3 regions of the Allobosea sp. GW821-FHT03A12 genome follow, and region 1 is predicted to be linked to each of the others. Evidence: predicted binding sites of a transcription regulator. Region 1 holds the regulator's gene; each other region holds the start of a gene.
The links. The regulator LexA, encoded in region 1, represses DNA repair genes until DNA is damaged. The targets are predictions, from matches to a motif close to TGTTCNNNNTGTGTTCNG.
Positions count from the first base shown of each region.

Region 2: AC3WLC_RS01840 (helicase-related protein) is a predicted target of LexA. The motif match lies at 934-951, and genes of this name have one in related genera.
Region 3: uvrA (excinuclease ABC subunit UvrA) is a predicted target of LexA. The motif match lies at 1,075-1,092, and genes of this name have one in related genera.

Region 1 is NZ_JBYSVZ010000004.1:594,383-596,580, reverse strand. It holds gene AC3WLC_RS17115 (ComEC/Rec2 family competence protein) at 1-1,112, shown strand, start outside; gene lexA (transcriptional repressor LexA) at 1,106-1,843, opposite strand; gene AC3WLC_RS17105 (molybdopterin molybdotransferase MoeA) at 1,947-2,198, opposite strand, start outside.
Region 2 is NZ_JBYSVZ010000001.1:387,668-389,865, forward strand. It holds gene AC3WLC_RS01830 (haloalkane dehalogenase) at 1-88, opposite strand, end outside; gene AC3WLC_RS01835 (TetR/AcrR family transcriptional regulator) at 88-678, opposite strand; gene AC3WLC_RS01840 (helicase-related protein) at 1,043-2,198, shown strand, end outside.
Region 3 is NZ_JBYSVZ010000005.1:718,471-720,668, forward strand. It holds gene uvrA (excinuclease ABC subunit UvrA) at 1-924, opposite strand, end outside; gene AC3WLC_RS22095 (MFS transporter) at 1,116-2,198, opposite strand, start outside.

The DNA of each region.
Region 1 (2,198 bases):
TCGCTCTGTCCGCGATCATCGTGCTGCTGCGCGAGCCGGAGGCGCTGCTCGGGCCGAGCTTCCAGATGTCGTTCGGGGCGGTGGCGGCGCTGATCGCCTTCGCCGAGCGTTGGCAGGAGCGGGCGCCCGATGCGGCGGCGGCGTCCTGGCCCTGGCCGCTGCGCCCGCTCTGGCTCTCGGCCGTCGGCATCCTCACCACCACCATGGTCGCCACCGCCGCGACGGCGCCCTATGGCGTCTATCATTTCCAGACCTTCAATCCGTTCGGCTTGCTCGGCAATGCGCTGGCGCTGCCCTTCGTCTCGCTGATCGTGATGCCGGCGGCGGTCTTCGGCGTGCTCGCCTATCCGTTCGGGCTTGACTGGCCGGCCTGGGCGCTGATGGGCTGGGCCTCGAGCTATGTGCTCCAGCTCGCCCATTGGGTCGCCGGCATCGACCGTTCGACCTTGGTGCTGCCGGCCTTCGGCCCGACCGCGCTGATCCTGTTCTCGCTGTCGCTGCTCTGGCTGACCCTGTGGACGACGGCGCTGCGTTTCCTCGCGGCGCTGCCACTGGTCGGTGGGCTGGCGCTGGCCTCGGCGCCGTCGCGGCCCGACATCCTGATCGAGCGCGACGGCTCGGGTGTGCTGGTGCGCGGGCCGGAGGGGAAGATGGTGCTGGCCGGCAAGCCGAGCCGCTTCGTGCTGATGCAATGGCTGCATGCCGACGGCGATTCACGCTCGCCTGATGATGTGGTGCTCCGCAATGGCGCCGCCTGCGATGCGCGCGGCTGCGTCATTCGCCTGCCGGATGGTCGCAGCGTCGCCTATACGCGCGATCGTATTGCCCTGGTCGAGGACTGCCAGCGCGCCGATCTCGTGGTGACCTCGCTCTATTGGACGGCACCTTGCGCCGCCCGCCTGATCGATCGCAGCGCGCTCGTCCGTGACGGCGCGACCGCCTACCACGCAGCCCGCGGCGGCTGGCGCGCGTTTACGGCCGACGAGGTCACGCGTCTTCGTCCCTGGACCAGGGTGCGGCCGGAACCGAGGCCGGCGCCGGAGCCCGCAGTTGCTCCCGCGCCGAGCCCCACAGCTGCAGAGCCGGCACAGGATCTGGAGGCGCTTCAGTAGCGCCGCATCAGGTTGACGAGCCGGCCCTGGATCTTGACCCGGTCGGGACCGAGCACGCGTGTCTCATAAGCCGGGTTGGCAGCTTCGAGCGCGATCGAGGAGCCGCGCTTGCGCAGCCGCTTCAGCGTCGCTTCCTCGTCGTCGATCAGGGCGACGATGATGTCGCCGGTATTGGCGGTGTCCTGCTTGCGGATCACGACGGTGTCGCCGTCGAGGATGCCGGCCTCGATCATCGAATCGCCGCGGACCTCAAGCGCGTAATGCTCGCCGCCGCCAAGCATGTCGGCCGGCATCGAGACGCTGTGGCTGCGTTCCTGGATCGCCGAGATCGGGGTGCCGGCTGCGATGCGGCCCATGACCGGGATCGAGACGGTCGAGCGCCCGCTCTCCTCGGCAGCCGGCGGGCGCGGCTTCGTCAGATTGACAGTCGGTGCTGGGGGCGGCGGAGTCTGGCCAAGGCCGCCCTGGACGATGGAGGGGCTGAAGCGGCCGCGCTGTGCCTGCGGCCCGCCGATGCCGTCCGGCATCTTGATGACTTCGAGGGCACGGGCCCGGTTCGGGAGCCGGCGAATGAAGCCGCGCTCTTCGAGCGCCATGATCAGCCGGTGGATGCCGGATTTGGAGCGCAGGTCGAGCGCATCCTTCATCTCGTCGAAGGAGGGCGGCACGCCGGATTCGCGCAGGCGCTCATGGATGAAGCGAAGCAGTTCGAACTGTTTGCGTGTCAGCATGGTCGCGCCGCTCGCCTCTCGGGCTGGAATCGAAACAAAGCACGAACACCATAGCTGTTCGCCTTGTGTTCCGCAAGGCGCTTCCTCCCGCAAGGTGAATGGATCAGCGCAGCCGGATGACGCGGCAGGGATCGCCTGACTTGGCCGGCTTGGCGAAAGCCGGGCGGATCACCAGCGCTTCGGCCCGCGACAGGTTCGCCAGCATCGAGGAATCCTGCTTGGCGAAGGGCCTGACGCGACGCTCGCCGCCTGCCGTCTCGATCGTGGCGCGCAGATAGTCCTGGCGCTCGTCATTGGCCGGCAGGTCGGTGGCGAGGATGGCGGGCTCGCTGCGATCGCGCTCGGGGTCGGCGAT
Region 2 (2,198 bases), on a different contig from region 1:
TGCCCGCCTCGACATAGGACATGGTCGAATCAAGGACCGGAATCTCGTGGCGGGTGGCGGCGATCGATGCTTCTGAATCGTTAGTCATCACGATGCCTTTCCGAACAGGAGGGGGAAAATGATGGTCTTGAAGCGGTCGAGCGGAGCCGGATCGTGCTCGACCTTCATGCGCAGCATCGCGCCCTGCCAGGAGGCGAGCAGGACGTCTGCGAGGTCCTCGGCGCTGAAGGCATCGGTGATCTCGCCGCTCGCCTGGCCCTGCGCGATGCAGACGGCGAAGGGCTGGCGCCAGCGCACGAAGATGTCCGCGAGCTTTTCGCGTAGCGGCTCGCTGGTCGGCGCGGTCTCCAGGCTGAAATTGCCGACCATGCAGCCGCGGGCCCAGTCGGCCTCCTCGAGCTTGCCGGTGATGATGTCGAGATAGCGCCGCAGGCGGGCGGCCGGCGGCAGGCCGTCCTCGGCGAGTGCTTCCTCCACCAGTCCACAGACATAGGCGAAGTAGCGCTCCAGCACCTCGCCGGCGAAGTCCTCCTTCGAGGCGAAGTGATTGGTGAAGGAGCCGGGGCTGGCGCCAGCCGCAGCGACGATCTCGCGGACGCCGGTGGCGGCATAGCCGTTCTGCCAGAACAGGTCGTGGCCGGCGGCGATCAGGTTGGGGCGAAGGGATGGCTTGCTCATGACGGACAATAATACGTACGTACGTATTATTGTCAAGCGAAGCCCGATGAGGCGTTCTCGGTCCTGATCTTGTACCCTGCCTCTCGTTCTGGCGTCAGAACGACCTACATGAGCGAAAGCGGCCCTCGCGCGCGCAAGTCGGCGAAGGATGGAAATGAGGTCGATTCAAAATCTTGTGGTTTTTGAATCGCTTGCCGCGATATCTCGCCGTGAACGAAACCTGATTCTGCGGGAGTCAGCGATTCGGCCTCGCTTCGTTCCGGACTCGTTCTGTTCACGGATCGGGTTGCCTTCGGGCAGCTCATCCCGTTAGGGCTGGCTCGGCATTTCGCCGCGCAGGCTGCAGGAAAGCTCCAGCGTCTTGATCCAACCCCGTTCCCTTCCGCCTTCGCTCCGCGCTCGCGGCGTCACGGCGGTGCTCGGACCGACCAATACCGGCAAGACCCATCTCGCCATCGAGCGGATGGTCGCGCATCCCACCGGCATGATCGGCCTGCCGCTGCGTCTCCTGGCGCGCGAGGTCTACCAACGCGTCGTCGACAAGGTCGGGGCTCATGCCGTCGCGCTCGTCACCGGCGAGGAGAAGATCAAGCCGGAGCGGCCGAGCTTCTGGGTCTGTACGGTCGAGGCGATGCCGCGCGACCTCCCGGTCGATTTCGTCGCGATCGACGAGATTCAGCTCGCTGCCGATCTCGACCGTGGCCATGTCTTCGCCGATCGTTTGCTCAACCATCGCGGCCGCGAGGAGACGATGCTGATCGGCGCCGGCACGATGCGGCCGCTGATCGAGCAGCTCATCCCAGGCGTCAATGTCGTCTCGCGGCCACGCCTGTCGAAGCTCTCCTTCGCCGGCGACCGCAAGATCACCCGCCTGCCGCGGCGCTCGGCGATCGTCGCCTTCTCGGCCGAGGAGGTCTACGCCATCGCCGAACTGATCCGCCGGCAGAAAGGCGGGGCGGCGGTGGTGCTGGGAGCGCTATCGCCGCGCACGCGCAATGCCCAGGTCGAGATCTACCAGTCGGGCGATGTCGACTATCTCGTCGCCACCGATGCGATCGGCATGGGGCTCAACCTCGATGTCGACCACATCGCCTTCGCCGGCGACAGCAAGTTCGACGGTCATCACTATCGCAAGCTCAACCCGGCCGAATTCGGCCAGATCGCCGGCCGCGCCGGGCGGCATCTGCGCGACGGCACCTTCGGCACGACCGGGCGCGCGCCGCCCTTCGATCAGGAGCTGGTCGAGGCGATCGAGGATCACCGCTTCGAATCGGTCCGCCAGGTGCAGTGGCGCAATTCCGATCTCGACCTGCGCTCGATCCCCGGGCTGCTCGACAGCCTCAACGTCCAGCCGCAGGAGCAGGGGCTGACCCGGGCGCTGATCGCCGAAGATATGACGACGCTGGAGATCCTGGCGCGTGACCACGATGTCTCGCGGCTGGCGCAGGGCAAGCCGGCGGTGTCGCGGCTCTGGGAGGTCTGTGGCCTGCCGGATTATCGCAAGATCGCGCCGATGCAGC
Region 3 (2,198 bases), on a different contig from region 1:
CATCTCCGGATCGATCCGCATCTCGTGGCCGAGCCCGTCGCAGGCCGGGCAGGCGCCGAACGGATTGTTGAACGAGAACAGGCGCGGCTCGATCTCGGGGATGGTGAAGCCGGAGACCGGGCAGGCGAACTTGGAGGAGAAGGTGACGCGCTTAGCCTCGCCGTTCTCCTCCTTCTCGTCGGCATATTCGAAGACGGCGATGCCCTCGGCGAGGTCGAGCGCCTGTTCCAGCGAGTCGGCGAGGCGGGCGCCGAGATCGGGCCGGATGACGATGCGGTCGACCACCACGTCGATGTCGTGCTTGAACTTCTTGTCGAGCGCCGGAGCGTCCGGGATCTCGTAGAACTCGCCATTGACCTTGACGCGCTGGAAGCCGCGCTTCAGCCAGTCGGCCATCTCCTTGCGGAACTCGCCCTTGCGGCCGCGCACCACCGGCGCCAGCAGGTAGCCGCGCGTCTTCTCCGGCAATTCGACCAGGCGATCGACCATCTGCTGCACGGTCTGGCTCTCGATCGGCAGGCCGGTCGCGGGCGAATAGGGGATGCCGGCGCGGGCCCAGAGCAGGCGCATATAGTCGTGGATCTCGGTGACGGTGCCGACCGTCGAGCGCGGGTTCTTCGAGGTTGTCTTCTGCTCGATCGAGATCGCCGGCGAGAGCCCGTCGATCTGGTCAACGTCGGGCTTCTGCATCATCTCGAGGAACTGGCGGGCATAGGCCGAGAGCGACTCGACATAGCGGCGCTGGCCCTCCGCATAGATCGTGTCGAAGGCGAGCGAGGATTTGCCCGAGCCGGAGAGGCCGGTGAACACCACGAGCTTGTCGCGCGGAATCGCCAGGTCGATGTTCTTGAGATTGTGCTCGCGCGCGCCGCGCACCGAGATGACACGGGCGTTCGGATCGGCCGCACGGTTGCGGTCGAACATGTCTTCCAGCGTCGCGGCCTGTTCGGCGAGCGTGGTCTTGCGAGCCATGGTGGTGTCCGAATTGAGCTTAAGCCGTACAGATAGGGCAATCGCCGGGCCATGCCAGTGCGGCCGGGCGAGAGGCGGGCATGAGTAGCACGCAGCCGCCGATGTTGCCGCATTGTTCTTGTGGGGTGTGCTGACAGCGATTGTCAGGAGCGTGGCAGGCCGCGGAAGCGCCGCCGCAGCAGGATTGCCGAGACCAGCATGGCCAGCGCCAGCGCCCCCGACAGGATCAGCGCCGCCGAGGCGCCATAGCGCTCGATCAGCAGCGCATAGGCGAGCGGCGAGGCGGCCGAGAGGAAGAAGCCCGGCGCCAGCAGGCGGCCGACATAGGCGCCATAGCTCTTCGGATCGAACAGCATCAGCGGCAGCGTGCCGCGCGTGATCGTCAGCACGCCGTTGCCGGCGCCGTAGCAGAAGGCGAAGACGAGCGCCGCGATGGCGCTGGCGCCGCCGGCGAGCCCGACGACGAAGCAGAGCGGCAGCACCAGGCAGGCGATCAGGTTGAGGTCGAACGGGCTGGTCTTCGCCCCGAACAGCACCTCGCCGAGCCGCGCCAGCGATTGGCCGATGCCGCGCGTCGAGCCGATCCAGACCGCGACCGCGGCCGGCAGGCCGAGCCCGGCGAGGATGCCGATCATATGCGCCGACATGCCGGCATTGAGGACGCCGGCGAAGGTGACGATCAGCGCGTAGAGCAGGCCGGCGAAGCGGGTATCGGCCGGGCTGAGCGTGACGACGGGCTTCGCTGCAGCCGCATCGGACAGAGGCCGCGCCGAGACGGTCGGCAGCGTCAGATGCAGCGGCAAGGTGAGCAGCGCAAAGCCGGCATAGGCGATCAGCGCCCCGCGCCAGCCGAATTGCTCGGCGAGCACATGGCCGAGCGGCCAGAACACGGTCGAGGCCAGGCCGCCGAGCAGGGTGATCTGGGCGATCGGCCGGCGCGCGGCGCTGCCGCCGATCCGGGCCAGCGCGGCGAAGGCGGCGTCGTAGAGGCTAAGCCGCATGGCGAGGCCGAGGCAGATCCAGGCGGCGTAATAGGCGGCGATCGTATGAGCGAAGGCGAGGCCGAGGCAGCCGGCGGCCGTGAGCAGCGAGCCCACGCACATCACCGTGCGGCCGCCATGGCGGTCGATCAGGTGGCCGACCGCACCGGAGGTCAGGCCCATCACCAAGAGGCCAGCCGAGAGCCCGCCATGGATGATCGCCTGCGACCAGCCGAGCTCGTTGCC